2 regions of the Streptomyces sp. NPDC101165 genome follow, and region 2 is predicted to be linked to the other one. Evidence: riboswitches for the same ligand, from Rfam matches in the RefSeq annotation. Region 2 holds a riboswitch; the other holds the start of a gene.
The links. A riboswitch is a leader RNA that binds a small molecule or an ion and turns the genes downstream of it on or off. The one in region 2 is predicted to bind cyclic di-AMP.

Region 1: linked by a shared signal. The riboswitch ahead of ACIRVH_RS29755 (transglycosylase family protein) and the one ahead of ACIRVH_RS28840 (LysM peptidoglycan-binding domain-containing M23 family metallopeptidase) in region 2 are both predicted to bind cyclic di-AMP.

What each region holds. Positions count from the first base shown of each region.
Region 1 covers NZ_JBIWPG010000015.1:57,743-65,178, reverse strand. Annotated here, with positions in the region: gene ACIRVH_RS29765 (cytochrome P450) at 1-530, shown strand, start outside; gene ACIRVH_RS29760 (transglycosylase family protein) at 727-1,764, shown strand; cyclic di-AMP (ydaO/yuaA leader) riboswitch at 1,948-2,116, shown strand; gene ACIRVH_RS29755 (transglycosylase family protein) at 2,121-2,801, shown strand; gene eno (phosphopyruvate hydratase) at 3,176-4,462, shown strand; gene ACIRVH_RS29745 (septum formation initiator family protein) at 4,612-5,088, shown strand; partial or broken gene ACIRVH_RS29740 (DUF501 domain-containing protein) at 5,117-5,518, shown strand; gene ACIRVH_RS29735 (exopolyphosphatase) at 5,723-6,703, shown strand; gene ACIRVH_RS29730 (NAD(P)/FAD-dependent oxidoreductase) at 7,148-7,436, shown strand, end outside.
Region 2 covers NZ_JBIWPG010000014.1:112,697-120,132, reverse strand. Annotated here, with positions in the region: gene ACIRVH_RS28845 (alpha-galactosidase) at 1-1,469, shown strand, start outside; cyclic di-AMP (ydaO/yuaA leader) riboswitch at 1,773-1,935, shown strand; gene ACIRVH_RS28840 (LysM peptidoglycan-binding domain-containing M23 family metallopeptidase) at 1,940-2,905, shown strand; gene ACIRVH_RS28835 (SGNH/GDSL hydrolase family protein) at 3,168-3,953, shown strand; gene ACIRVH_RS28830 (TetR/AcrR family transcriptional regulator) at 4,027-4,647, opposite strand; gene ACIRVH_RS28825 (Glu/Leu/Phe/Val dehydrogenase dimerization domain-containing protein) at 4,742-5,920, opposite strand; gene ACIRVH_RS28820 (MBL fold metallo-hydrolase) at 6,102-7,283, shown strand; gene ACIRVH_RS28815 (TetR/AcrR family transcriptional regulator) at 7,410-7,436, shown strand, end outside.

The DNA of each region.
Region 1 (7,436 bases), on a different contig from region 2:
TCCTGCTGTTCGCCGGGTTCGAGACGACCGTGAACCTGATCGGCAACGGCACCTACGCCCTGCTCACCCACCCCGAGCAGCGCCACCGCCTGCAGCGGTCCCTGGCCGCCGGGGAGCGGGACCTCCTGGAGACCGGCGTCGAGGAACTCCTGCGCTACGACGGCCCGGTGGAGCTGGCCACCTGGCGGTTCGCCACCCGGCCGCTCACCATCGGCGGGCAGGACATCGCCGCCGGGGACCCGGTGCTCGTCGTCCTCGCCGCCGCCGACCGGGATCCGGAGCGGTTCGCCGACCCGGACGTCCTGGACCTGTCCCGCCGGGACAACCAGCACCTCGGCTACGGCCACGGCATCCACTACTGCCTCGGCGCCCCGCTCGCCCGGCTGGAGGGCCAGACCGCGCTCGCCACCCTCCTCACCCGCCTCCCCGATCTGCGGCTCGGGGCGGACCCGGCCGACCTGCGCTGGCGCGGCGGGCTCATCATGCGCGGCCTGCGCACCCTTCCCGTGGAGTTCACGCCCGCTCCCTGAGCACGGCTCGAACGGGCCGGACGCGGGCAGACGTTCGCGCAGCCGAACATGACAGACACTCTCCACTGTGATCTTCACGTGATCTGCGCGGCATTAACTTGTGACAAGTGATCGTCTGCCGATACGTTCACTCATCAGCGTGGCCCCCGAGTTCCATCGGCCACGCCGGCCCCGCTGTCCCACGAAAGGCTTCCGCATGCTCTCCGGGAACGGTCGTCACCGTCGCCCCCGTCAGGCTCCGGCCCTCCTCGTCGCGGCCGGCGTGACCGGCTCCGCCATCGCCATCCCGCTCCTCGGCGCGGCGAGCGCCAACGCGGCCGACGGCACCACGTGGGACAAGGTGGCCGAGTGCGAGAGCGGCGGCTCCTGGAGTGCCGACACCGGCAACGGTTACTACGGCGGCCTGCAGATATCCCCGGACGACTGGGACAAGTACGGCGGCACGAAGTACGCCTCCAGCGCCGACCAGGCCAGCCGCTCGCAGCAGATCGCCGTCGCCGAGAAGATCCTCGCCGACCAGGGCACCACCCCCTGGGCCACCTGCGCCCTGCTCGCCGGTATGAGCTCGAAGTCCGGCTCCGTGGACGTCGACACGGGCGTCTCGGGCTCCGACTCGGCACACTCCGGTGACTCCTCCAAGTCCTCGGACTCGTCCAACTCGGACGAAAATTCCGATTCCGACGAGAATTCCGACTCGTCCGACCTGCCGGATTCGTCCTCCTCGTCACCCTCGTCCGACTCCTCCGCGGACGCGAAGGGCAAGCCGTCCCCGAGCGCCGACGAGGGCGCCGACTCCAAGGGTTTCGGCAAGGGCACAGACGCTCCCAAGTCCGACAAATCCGCATCGCCCGACTCCGGGAACGCTCAGGGGGGCGGGTCCGTCACCACGGATCCCGCAACGGAGGACTCGGACAATTCGTGGCAGACCAGTGGTTCTTGGAGCCTGGTCGACACCGGCGCCCTCAGCAGTGGCGGACGTCACCGCGGTGCCAGTGCGGACGAAAGCGCGACAACCGGTCAGAACGACTCCCCGTCGGGTCGTCACTCCGGCCGCGACGCGGGTACCTACACCGTCCACGAGGGCGACACCCTCGTCTCCATCGCCGACTCCCTTGACCTCGACGGCGGATGGCACGCGCTCTACGCCGAGAACAAGAAGGCCATCGGTGCCGACCCGAACCACATCAGTGCCGGTCAGACCCTGAAAGTCGGTACCGAAAAGGGCGATAAGTAGCGGGAGTTGACGCCCCGCTTCGCTCATGAATGTCCGTTTTGGTGAAAGTGTGGGATGAGTCTCAGAAGCCCTGATCGTCTTTGAAATTCCGCCGATCGCCTGTCTACGGTCAAGGCCGCTCGTCACCACGAGCCCCGGCATCCGCAACGCCGAGTCCTGCCAGCGGCCGCCCGGGAACAGTCGTCGCGTCATGCGCCGTAGGCAGGAGCGGGGGACCCAAGGTAAGTGCCGGGACCGGCAGTTGATGTCGGTACCGGCTTGGGGTGAAGCCGCGTCCCGTAAGGGCCGCGGCCGGGCAACTCAACCGGCCCGAACCCGACAGCTCACCTCGCAGGCGTCGGTGAGGGGATCGATCCATGCTGTTCTCCGGCAAGGGCAAGCACCGCCGTCCGTTCAAGGCCACCCGTGTCATCGCGCTCGCCGGTGTCGCCGGCGCCGTCGTCGCCGCTCCGCTGATGGCGGCCGGCAGCGCCTCGGCCGCCACCGCCTCCGAGTGGGACGCGGTCGCCCAGTGCGAGTCCGGCGGCAACTGGTCGATCAACACCGGCAACGGCTACTACGGCGGCGTGCAGTTCTCCGCCTCCACCTGGGCCGCCTACGGCGGCACGGCCTACGCCGCCCGCGCCGACCTGGCCACCAAGCAGCAGCAGATCACCGTCGCCGAGAAGGTCCTCGCCGCCCAGGGCAAGGGTGCCTGGCCGGTCTGCGGCACGGGCCTGTCGAGCACCCCGTACAGCGGCACCGCGGCGGCCCCGTCGAGCAGCAGCTCGTCGAAGACCACCACCCGCGCCACCGAGCCGCAGGCCGCCTCCCGCTCCGCCGAGCGTCCGGCCGCGAGCCAGACCGTCACCACCCCGACCGGCAAGAAGGTCAAGAAGGGCGACGGCGAGTACAAGGTGGTCAAGGGTGACACCCTCAGCACGATCGCCGAGAAGCACAAGGTCAAGGGCGGCTGGAAGAAGCTGTTCGACCTGAACAAGGGCATCGTCGAGGACGCGAACCTCATCTACCCGGGCCAGCAGCTGCACCTGAAGTGACACCTGGCTCCCACCGGAACCACAGCGCTCTCACAAGGCCTGCCCCCACTCTGAAGGCCTCGTGAGAGTCTTCCCCCCGTCCCCACGGGCTCCCCGTCCCGGCGCGTGTTCCCCCGTACGCGCCGGGACGGGGTTGTTTGTGTCCCCACCTTGCTCCCCGCCCCGTTTCCCCTGTGTCGCCCCTCCTGTTTCCCCACTCTTCGGCCGGGCCTCATCCACAAGCCTCTTTGTTCCGAGCGTGAACAATAGGTACGGTCTCCCTGTCCCTCGCTGTCCACGGGACGGTCGGTCGGTGGCCGACGCCCCCGGGACGGTTAGGCTCTAGGCGCAAGGCTCACAAGCCCCGCACAACCAGCGTCACATCCACGAAGGAGATGCTCGTGCCGTCCATCGACGTCGTCGTAGCCCGGGAAATCCTGGACTCCCGAGGCAACCCCACGGTCGAGGTCGAGGTCGGCCTCGACGACGGCAGCACGGGTCGTGCCGCCGTCCCGTCCGGCGCCTCCACCGGTGCCTTCGAGGCCATCGAGCTGCGCGACGGTGACCCGAACCGCTACCAGGGCAAGGGTGTCGAGAAGGCCGTCCTCGCCGTCATCGAGCAGATCGGCCCGGAGCTGGTCGGCTACGACGCCACCGAGCAGCGCCTGATCGACCAGGCCATGTTCGACCTGGACGCCACCGACAACAAGGGCTCCCTCGGCGCCAACGCCATCCTCGGCGTCTCCCTCGCCGTCGCCCACGCCGCCTCCGAGGCCAGCGACCTCCCGCTCTTCCGCTACCTGGGCGGCCCGAACGCGCACCTGCTGCCGGTGCCGATGATGAACATCCTGAACGGCGGCTCGCACGCCGACTCCAACGTGGACATTCAGGAGTTCATGATCGCCCCGATCGGCGCGGAGTCCTTCTCCGAGGCCCTGCGCTGGGGCACCGAGGTCTACCACACCCTCAAGAAGGTCCTGAAGGGCAAGGGCCTGTCCACCGGTCTCGGCGACGAGGGCGGCTTCGCCCCGAACCTCGGCTCCAACCGCGAGGCCCTCGACCTCATCCTCGAGGCCGTCAAGCAGGCCGGCTACGTCCCCGGTGAGCAGATCGCGCTCGCGCTCGACGTCGCCGCGTCCGAGTTCTACAAGGACGGCAAGTACGAGTTCGAGGGCAAGTCCCGCTCGGCCGCCGAGATGACCGAGTACTACGAGGAGCTCGTGGCGGCCTACCCGCTCGTCTCCATCGAGGACCCGCTGTTCGAGGACGACTGGGCCGGCTGGAAGGTCATCACCGACAAGCTCGGCGACAAGGTCCAGCTGGTCGGCGACGACCTGTTCGTCACCAACCCGGAGCGCCTGGCCCGCGGCATCGAGGAGGGCACCGCCAACGCCCTGCTCGTGAAGGTGAACCAGATCGGTTCGCTGACCGAGACCCTGGACGCCGTCGAGCTGGCCCAGCGCAACGGCTTCAAGTGCATGATGTCCCACCGCTCCGGCGAGACCGAGGACGTCACCATCGCCGACCTGGCCGTCGCCACCAACTGCGGCCAGATCAAGACCGGCGCCCCGGCCCGCTCCGAGCGCGTCGCCAAGTACAACCAGCTGCTGCGCATCGAGGAGATCCTCGACGACGCCGCGGTCTACGCCGGCCGCTCGGCCTTCCCCCGTTTCAAGGGCTGAGCGTTCCCGCACGTCCGCTCCGCGGACCAGCGGGCACAGCAGGGGCTGACCCATCTCGGGCTAAGCCCTAGCCAGTCGTACGTACGTCCCCGTACTCGGTCCCGTACCGTGTGCGGGGACGTACGCGCGTGTGAAGGGGAGGCGGGGACATGGCCGTGAAGGACCGGGACCGGTTCTCCACCGCGACCAGGCTCAAGCTGCTCGGCGAGCAGACGGCGGCCCGCGTCTACCGCTCCCAGACCAAGCGGCAGGCCCGCCGCTCCCGCCTCACCGGCCGCGCCGCGCTGCTGGCTCTCGTGCTGTGCTCGCTGATCGTCGCGCTCGCCTATCCGATGCGGCAGTACGTCTCCCAGCGCGCCGAGATCGCCGACCAGCAGCGGCAGCAGGAGCAGGCCCGCAAGCGCGTGGAACAGCTGCGCGACCTCAAGGCGCGCTGGCAGGACGACGCCTACGCAGAGCAGCAGATCCGGCGCCGGCTGCACTACGTGATGCCCGGTGAGACCGGGTACGTCGTGATCGACCCGGGCGCGGCCAAACAGTCCCGCGCCGACCTCGGGGCCGCCCACCGGCCCTGGTACGCGAACGTCTGGGACGGGGTCGACAAGTCCGACGCCTCCGACCAGTGAACCGACAGAAAGACAGCTGAACACAGTCATGGAAACGCCTCCGCCGCCCACTCCGCGTACCGAGCCGACCGACGCGGACGTCGAGGCCTTCAAGCAGCAGCTCGGGCGTCCGCCGCGCGGGCTGAGGGCGATCGCGCACCGGTGCCCGTGCGGGCAGCCGGACGTCGTGGAGACCGCCCCGCGGCTGCCGGACGGCACGCCCTTCCCGACGACGTACTACCTGACGTGCCCGCGCGCCGCCTCGGCGATCGGCACGCTGGAGGCGGACGGCGTCATGAAGGAGATGACGGAGCGGCTGCAGAACGACCCCGAGCTGGCCGCCGCGTACCGGGCCGCGCACGAGGACTACATCCGGCGCCGGGACGAGATCGAGGTGCTGGAGGGCTTCCCGAGCGCGGGCGGCATGCCGGACCGGGTGAAGTGCCTGCACGTCCTCGTGGGCCACTCGCTGGCCGCCGGCCCGGGCGTGAACCCGCTCGGCGACGAGGCGATCGCCATGCTGCCGGAGTGGTGGCGCAAGGGGCCGTGCGTGCAGCCGCTCGAGGCGCCCGACCCGGCGGACGAGCACCCGGGCGAGCAGGGCGCGGTCTTCGACCCCGCCGAGGTCCGCAGCGGCTTCTTCGCCGCCAAGCCGCTGGTCCCCGAGGGCTTCTCGCGTGTCGCGGCCGTCGACTGCGGTACGAACTCGATCCGGCTGCTCGTCGCGGACGTGGCTGCATCCGACAGCGCCTCCGGCGCGGGGGCGACCGGTGAGCTGCTGGAGCTGGACCGGCGCATGACGATCGTGCGGCTCGGCCAGGACGTGGACCGCACCGGCCGGCTGGCGCCCGAGGCGTTGGAGCGGACCTTCGCGGCCTGCCGTGAGTACGCGGAGGTCATCCGTGAACTCGGCGCCACCAAGGTGCGGTTCGTCGCCACCTCCGCCTCCCGGGACGCCGAGAACCGCGACGACTTCGTGAGCGGTGTCGTCGACATCCTCGGTGTCGAGCCCGAGGTCATCAGCGGCGACCAGGAGGCCGAGTTCTCCTTCACCGGTGCCACGAGGGAACTGAAGGGCCTTGACGACCTCGCCAGGCCCTACCTGGTGGTCGACATCGGCGGCGGCTCCACCGAGTTCGTCGTGGGCGAGGACCACGTACGGGCCGCGCGGTCCGTCGACGTGGGCTGCGTGCGGATGACCGAGCGGCACCTGGTGCAGGACGGCAAGGTGAGCGACCCGCCCACCGCGGAGCAGATCGCCGCGATGCGGGCCGACATCGAGGCCGCCCTGGACCTGGCCGAGGAGACGGTCCCGCTGCGCGAGGCGCGGACCCTGGTCGGCCTGGCCGGTTCGGTCACCACCGTGTCCGCGATCGCCCAGGACCTGCCCGAGTACGACTCCGCGCGCATCCACCACTCCCGCGTCTCCCGCGACCGCGTCCGCGAGATCACCGAGTGGCTGCTGCGCTCCACGCACGCCGAGCGCGCCGCGATCCCGTCCATGCACCCGGGCCGGGTCGACGTCATCGGCGCGGGCGCGCTGGTGCTGCTCGCGATCATGGAGCGGATCGGCGCCGAGGAGGTCGTCGTCAGCGAGCACGACATCCTCGACGGCATCGCGTGGTCGGTGGCGTAGCTCTCTTTTGTTACTGGTTGGTAGCTGCCGACTGAGCAGGTCGGATAACGTCTGAGCGGGACTGAGGGGCCCTCAAGGGCCCCTCGGTGACGGTCGGTCGGAAAAGTTCGTGAAGTTCTTCACAAGGAATTCCGCCTCGTGGATCCGTGAAAAGGGGCCGGTTGGCCCTTCCGGGGGCTTCCAGGTCGTTTGAACATGTTCAGACGGTGGGTGCAGCAAGGGCTCGCAAGGGGGTGCTCCGGGGGTGTTGCGAGGTGCTCACAGCCGCCCCGATCGCCCAGAGAGGCAGCTCACGCGGCCTTGACAACGGGGCAGACCGCCCAGGGACTCACCCTCGACGCCATGACCTGCGTCACGCGGGTCGCGGAGTTTAGCACAGGGCCTGTCGGAGCTTGTGAAGGGGCGCACGAGCACCCCCCCTGGGCCGGGTGGATACTCGATGGCATGAGCACCACGGAGCGTCCCAGGATCCTCGTAGTAGGCGGTGGGTACGTAGGCCTGTACGCAGCTCGGCGCATCCTCAAGAAGATGCGCTACGGCGAGGCGACCGTCACGGTCGTCGACCCCCGGTCGTACATGACCTACCAGCCCTTCCTCCCCGAAGCCGCCGCCGGCAGCATCTCCCCTCGGCATGTCGTCGTCCCGCTGCGACGCGTGCTGCCGAAGGCGGAGGTCCTCACCGGCCGGGTCACCACCATCGACCAGGACCGTAAGGTCGCCACGATCGCCCCGC
Region 2 (7,436 bases):
CGCTGGACACCGACGCGACCGAGGAGCGCGGCGAGGTCTACGGCTGCGCGCTCGGCTGGTCCGGGTCCTGGCGGATCGCCGTCGCCCAACTCCCGGACGCGCGCGTGCAGATCACCGGCGGCGCCGGATACGACGACTCCGGCCTGCTGCTGCTCCAGCCGGGGGAGTCGTACACCACCCCCGTCTTCGCCGGCCTGTGGAGCGACGGCGGCTTCGGCGGGGCCAGCCGCACCTGGCACGCCTACCAGCGGGCGTACGTCATCCCGGACGCGGAGCAGGACCGGCCGGTGCTGTTCAACTCCTGGGAGGCGACCAACTTCGACATCTCCGAGGAACAGCAGACCGCCCTCGCCCGGCGGGCCGCCGAGATCGGCGTCGAGCTGTTCGTCGTGGACGACGGCTGGTTCGGTGCCCGGACCAGCGACCGGGCGGGCCTCGGTGACTGGACGCCCAACCCCGACCGCTTTCCGCACGGCCTCAAGCCCCTCGCCGACCAGGTGCACGGCCTGGGCATGCAGTTCGGCATCTGGGTCGAGCCGGAGATGGTCAACCCCGACAGCGACCTCTACCGCGCCCACCCCGACTGGGTGCAGTACGAACCGGGACGTAAGCGGACGGAACTACGCAACCAGCTCGTCCTCAACCTCGCCCGCGAGGATGTTCAGGAGTACCTCTGGGAGCAGCTGGACACCCTCCTGTCGAGCGCCCCGATCGACTACGTGAAGTGGGACTTCAACCGCTGCTTCACCGACGCCGGCTGGCCGGGTGAGCCGTACCCGCAGCGACTGTGGGTCGACCATGTCCGCGCCCTGTACGCCCTGCTGGACCGGTTGCGCGCCGCCCATCCCTCGGTCGCCTTCGAGTCCTGCTCGGGCGGCGGCGGGCGGATCGACCTCGGTGTGATGAGCCGCACCGACCAGGTGTGGACCTCCGACAACACCGACCCGCTCGACCGGCTCGCCATCCAGCACGGCTTCAGTCAGATCCATCCGGCGCGGGTCATGGCCGCCTGGGTCACCGACAGTCCGAACACCCAGCTCAACGGGCGGGAGAGCTCGCTGCGGTTCCGCTTCGTCAGCTCGATGGCCGGGGTGCTCGGCGTCGGCGGCGACCTGACCGAGTGGACCGGGGAGGAGCTGGCCGAGGCCCGTCGCTGGGTGGACCTCTACAAGGAGATCCGGCCGGTGGTCCAACGCGGCGACCAGTACCGGCTGCGGCCCCCGGCGGGCGGTCTCAGCGCCGTCCAGTACGTCCTCGGGGACGAGACCGTGGTCCTCGCTTGCCTCCAGGCGCAGCACTACGGCGAGCCGGTGCCGGCGCTGCGGCTGCGCGGACTCGACCCGAGGGCGTCGTACGAATGCCGCGAAACGGGCGAAGTGCACCGAGGGGCGGTACTGCTGCACCACGGGCTGCGCACCGGGCTGAAGAGCGACCTGGATGCGACGGTTCTCCGGCTACGCCGCATCTGAGCTGTCTGTCCCAATTGGAGCCTTCGTTCAAAGTCGACCTGAAATAAGGGAGTGTGGGGGATCGGCGCGTGAGGAGCGTCATATTCGTGACCGTGTGTCGCGCGTCATGTCCATGTAATCCCCATAAAGGCGAAGGAAATTGAAAAGGGGGGAGATTCAAGAATTCACGGAGAGTGACCGTGAATTCCCGAATTCGATCATTTGGAACCCCGACGCCTGGAACAAGGTGCTTGTCCGGGTGCGTCTTGCTCGCTTACGTTCGCCACCAATCCGGACGGAACGCCGAATCCTGCCGCCGCCCGGAGTCCCCACACACTTCACCCGTGTTCGGCAGGAGCGGGGGACCCACCAGGTATGACTGCCTGTCCCGGTCTCCGGGACAGGCTGGGGTGCAGCCGCGCACTGCGCGGCCGGGCAGCTCCAGCCCGAACCCGTCAGCTCACCTCGCAGGCGCCGGAGAGGAATGCGCCATGCCCGCGAAGGGTAAGCACCGCCGTCCCAAGCCCCCGCGTTTCACCCGCTCGATAGCGGTCGCCGGAACCGGCGGTGCCGCGCTGGCCCTGCCGCTCCTCGGGGCCACCGGAGCGCACGCCGCCACCACGCAGTCCGTTTCCGGAAAGGCCGTGCAGTCCCTTCCGGCCGTGGAAAAGGCGGCCGTGAAGAAGGCGGCCGCGCAGCGGAATTCGGGTGTGCGCACCTACCTGGTGAAGTCCGGCGACTGGCTCGCGAAGATCGCCGACGCGCAGCACGTCAGCGGCGGCTGGCAGCGGCTCTACGACGACAACCGGCAGGCCGTCGGCCAGAACCCCTCGCTGATCCACCCGGGTCTGAAGCTGTCGCTCGGCGCGAAGGCCGCCCGGCCGCACACCGAGCCCGCAGCCCCGGCGCCGGCATCCCCGTCCCGGTCCCAGTCCGGCCAGGCCTCCGGTGCCGTCACCGCACCCTCCGCGCCCTCCGCACCCTCCGCGCCCTCCGTGCCCGCCGCGCCCTCCGCACCCGCCGCGCCCTCCGCACCCGCCGTGCCCTCCACCGGCTACACCCTCCCGGTCGCGGGTGCCACCATCGGCACCAGCTACCACGTGGCCGGCAGCATGTGGTCCAGCGGCTACCACACCGGCGTCGACTTCGTCGTGCCGACCGGTACCCCGCTCAAGGCCGTCGCCGCCGGCACCGTCGTCTCCGCCGGGTGGGGCGGCGCGTACGGCAACCAGGTCGTCATCAAGCTGAACGACGGCTACTACGCCCAGTACGGCCACCTCTCGCAGCTCTCCGTCTCGGCCGGCCAGACCGTGACCGCGGGCCAGCAGATCGGCCTGTCCGGCGCGACCGGCAACGTGACCGGCCCGCACCTGCACTTCGAGATCCGCACCACGCCGAACTACGGCTCGGACATCGACCCGGTCGGCTACCTCCGCTCGCACGGCGTCGCCGTGTGAGGATCCCGCTCCGCGGGATCCCCTCTTTGAGAAACACCTGCCCTGACAAGCCGCCGAAGGCCGGACCCCGATCCCGGGGTCCGGCCTTCGGCGTGTGCGCACCGTGAACGCGCCTGACCGTGGCGTTATTCCTGGATTGGCCCATCATTTAAGGGTGTCTCATCTCACCGTTCGTCAACCCCTGCCTACGGTCGCGTAGGTCACATCCGAAGGTGAATCATGGTCCGACGTGGCAGACGATTCGAAGAATGACAACAGATCAGTGATCGGGTCGTACGTGGCGGTGGGGGACAGCTTCACCGAAGGCGTGGGCGACCCCGGCCCCGACGGGGCGTTCGTGGGCTGGGCCGACCGGTTCGCGGTACTGCTCGCGGACCGGCGTCCCGAGGGCGACTTCGCGTACACCAACCTGGCCGTGCGCGGAAAGCTGCTCGACCAGATCATGGCGGACCAACTCCCGAAGGCCGTCGAACTCGCCCCGGACCTCGTGTCCTTCTGCGCGGGCGGCAACGACATCATCCGGCCCGGCACCGACCCGGACGAGGTGGCCGAGCGCTTCGAGCGGGCCGTGTCCCAGCTCACCGAGGTCGCGGGCGCCGTGCTCGTGACGACCGGATTCGACACCCGTGGCGTCCCGCTGCTCAAGCATCTGCGTGGCAAGATCGCCACCTACAACGGGCACGTCCGCGCCATCGCCGACCGGTACGGGTGCCCCGTGCTCGACCTGTGGTCCCTGAAGTCCGTGCAGGACCGCAGGGCGTGGGACGACGACCGGCTCCACCTCTCACCCGAGGGGCACACGCGCGTGGCGCTGCGCGCCGGCCAGGCCCTCGGCCTGCAGATCCCGGCCGACCCGGAGCAGCCCTGGCCGCCGCTCCCGCCCCGGGGCACCCTGGACGTCCGCCGCGACGACGTCCACTGGGCCCGTGAGTACCTCGTCCCGTGGATCGGCCGCCGGCTGCGCGGCGAGTCCTCCGGGGACCACGTGACGGCGAAGGGCACCCTGTCGCCGGACGACATCAAGATGCGGATCGCGTCGGTGGCGTGACGGCCGACATCCGTGCCCCGCACCGCGATTCCGGCGGTGCGGGGCACATCCGTACCACCGCACGGACCGGAGCTCACCGCTCCCGCTCGGTCAACGCCTCCCGGCCCAGCCCGAGTTCCCGGGCCAGGGCCTCGTCCGCCCACTGCCGCGCCCGGGACCGCGGCACCGAGCCCGGGTACGACGTCAGCTGCACCGCGAGACCGTCGAGGAGCGCGGTGAGCCGCAGCGCCGCTCCCGCCGGGTCGGCGCACGCGAACTCGCCCGCCGCCACACCCTCCGCGATGACCTCGGTGATCGCCGCCTTCCACTGCAGGTCCAGGTCGAGGGTGACCTGCCGGAGGGCGGGCTCGCGCAGCGCCACCGCCCAGCCCTCGATCCACAGCCGCCAGCCCTTGGCCTGGCCTGTGGGCGCGTACCAGCGCACGGCGGACCGCAGCCGGCGCAGCGCGGAGGTACGCCGGTCCAGCAGCCCCCGCAGATGCGCGAGGTCGTCCGCGGCCGCGTAGGTGAAGGCCTCGGCGACCAGCTTCTCCTTGGTCGAGAAGTGGTACAGCACCAGCGCGTTGCTCACGCCCAGCGCGGAGGCCACGTCGGCGATCCGCACCGCCGCCACGCCCCGCGCCTCGATCTGCTCGATGGCGGCCCGCAGCAACTCCTCCCGCCGCTCGGCCACACTCAACCGCACTCTCGCCACGCGGTCACCCTAATCCGTCGCTCGGGGCCGCGCCGCAAGGGGCTGGCTCCCTCGGCCACTTCGGGTGCCGCGGGCCAGGGGCGCACGGCCTGTGTCAGCGGTACCAACCGAAGCGCTCCGCGATCACCGGCAGGCGGTCGGTGACCAGGGCGTGGGCGGCGGCGCGCGGGGTCGTACCGTCGGCCTCCGCGCGCGTGAGCATCATGTCGACCAGGGCGCGCATCGCACGGCGGATGTGCGCGAACGCCTCGTCGGCGTCCGGGCCGATGTCGCCGAACAGGGTCCACCACCACCAGGCGTTCGTGGCGGAGTTGACCACCACGTCCGGCAGTACGGTCACCCCGCGCGCGGTCAGCAGCGCCTCCGCCTCGGGCAGAACGGGCATGTTGGCCGCCTCGACGATCCAGCGGGCGGTGATCCGCTCCTGCTCGGCGGTGCCGATCGCGTACGACACCGCGGCCGGCACCAGCACCTTCGCCTCAGCGGACAGCCACGCGTCACCGGGCAGTTCACGGTCGCCGGGGCGCAGCACGGAGCGGTCGACCGTGCCGTAGGAGTCCCGCGCGGCCAGCAGCGCCTCCACGTCGAGCCCCTCCGGGTTGGCGACGGTCCCCTTGACGTCGGCCACGGCCACCACGGTGAGGCCCGCGCGCGCGAGGAAGCGGGCCGTGGCCCCGCCCATCGTGCCCAGGCCCTGCACGGCCACCCGGGTGCCCCGGTACGGCACCGACGCCCGGTCCAGGGCGGCCAGCACCGACTCGGCGACCCCGCAGCCGCCCGCCAGCTCGTCCAGGCCGATGCCGTCCACCTCGACCGCGAAGGCGTGCGCGAGCCGCTCGCGGGCCGCCGCCTCGTCGTCCAGCAGCGGGTACACGGCCTGCACGGAGGAGACCAGGCCTGCCTCCGCCGCCGCACGGTCCACCAGGTCCTGGGTGAGGCCCAGATCCTCGCCGGTGGTCCAGAAGCTCTCGATGTACGGGCGCATGGCCCGCAGATAGCGCACGAGCAGCCGGTACGCCCCGGGGTCCTGCGGATCGCAGTCGATGCCGCCCTTGGCGCCGCCGAGAGGGACGTAACGGCCTTCGGGGTTGTAGTGCAGGGCCTCCTTCATCGTCATGCCCCGGGCGAGTCCGGCGACCTCCTCCAGGGTGCAGCCGGGCCGCATCCGCAGCCCGCCGCTGGCCACGCCCCGCACCAGCCGGTCCACCACCAGGAAACCCCGGCGGCCGGTGATGTGGTCGGTCCAGACGAGCGACATCAGAGGGGCGGTCATGGGGTCTCCCGGTGAGTGTTACTGAATCGCGAGTCAGTATTCGGAGCCGGTGCACGGCCTGTCAACGTGCGACGGATGCTCAGCGGCGCACGCAGGACGCCGGCCTGTGACCCCGGCCACCCCGGCCTGTCGGAGGTGCCGACCATAATGGAGGACCTCAGCGACTCCACCAGGAGGTACCGTGACCGGTTTGCGTTCCCAGAGCTTCGGGCTCGGCATGCTTCAGCCCGAGGCCTTCGGCGCGGAACCGAGCGGTGAGCGCATGGCCCGCATCCGCCGCTCCCCCCACTTCAAGGACGGCGTCTTCCAGAACCCCGGCGGCACCGCCCGCACCCGGCCCTCCGGTTCCATGCTCGACTTCGCCAAGGTGTTCCTGGACAAGGACACCCGGCCGCTGCGCGCCCCCCGTGGCACCGTCCCGGTGCACGCCACCACCCTGGCGGACCTCGCCAAGCCGCCGGCCACGGGGCTGCGGGTGACCTGGATGGGGCACTCCAGCGTGCTCGTGGAGATCGACGGCCACCGTGTCCTGTTCGACCCCGTCTGGGGCGAGCGCTGTTCCCCGTTCCCCTTCGCCGGGCCCAAGCGACTGCACCCGGTGCCGCTGCCGCTGGCCGCGCTCGGCCCGGTCGACGTGGTGGTCGTCTCGCACGACCACTACGACCACCTGGACATGCCCACGATCAAGGCGCTGGCCGGCACGGACACCGTGTTCGCCGTGCCGCTCGGCGTCGGTGCCCATCTCGAGCACTGGGGCGTGTCCGCGGACCGGCTGCGCGAGCTCGACTGGCACGAGGCCACCAAGATCGGCGGACTCGCCCTGACCGCCACCCCGGCCCGCCACTTCTGCGGCCGCGGCCTGCGCAACACCCAGCACACCCTGTGGGCGTCCTGGGTCGTGGCGGGCGAGGAGCACCGGGTCTACCACAGCGGTGACACCGGCTACTTCGAGGGCTTCAAGGAAATCGGCGCGGCTCACGGCCCGTTCGACGCCACGATGATCCAGATCGGCGCGTACAGCGAGTTCTGGCCCGACATCCACATGACCCCCGGGGAGGGCCTGCGCGCCCACCTCGATCTCCAGGGCGGCGCCCCGCACGGAGTGCTGATGCCGATCCACTGGGGCACCTTCAACCTGGCCCCGCATTCGTGGGCCGAACCCGGCGAGTGGACCAAGGAGGCCGCCGAGGAGGCCGGTCAGGCGGTGGCGCTGCCCCGGCCCGGCGAGCCCTTCGAGCCCGCCGGCAAACTCCCCGCCGAGGCCTGGTGGCGAGGCGTCTCCGGAACCGTCCGCCGCACCTGGCGTGCGCTCGGGGCGCTGGCCGCCGAGCCCGGCGTGCGCAAGGGGCTCGACCACGGGTGATCGACGGCTCTGCGCATTTCTCCGGATAAAACGTACAATTATTGATGAAGTGTACGTCGTATCCGGAGTGCGGCCATGGCGCGGCGAGACAACCCAGAAAGACGGGGGCGCCTCAGCCGCCCACGCGTGCTCGCCGCGGCCGTCGCCCTGGTC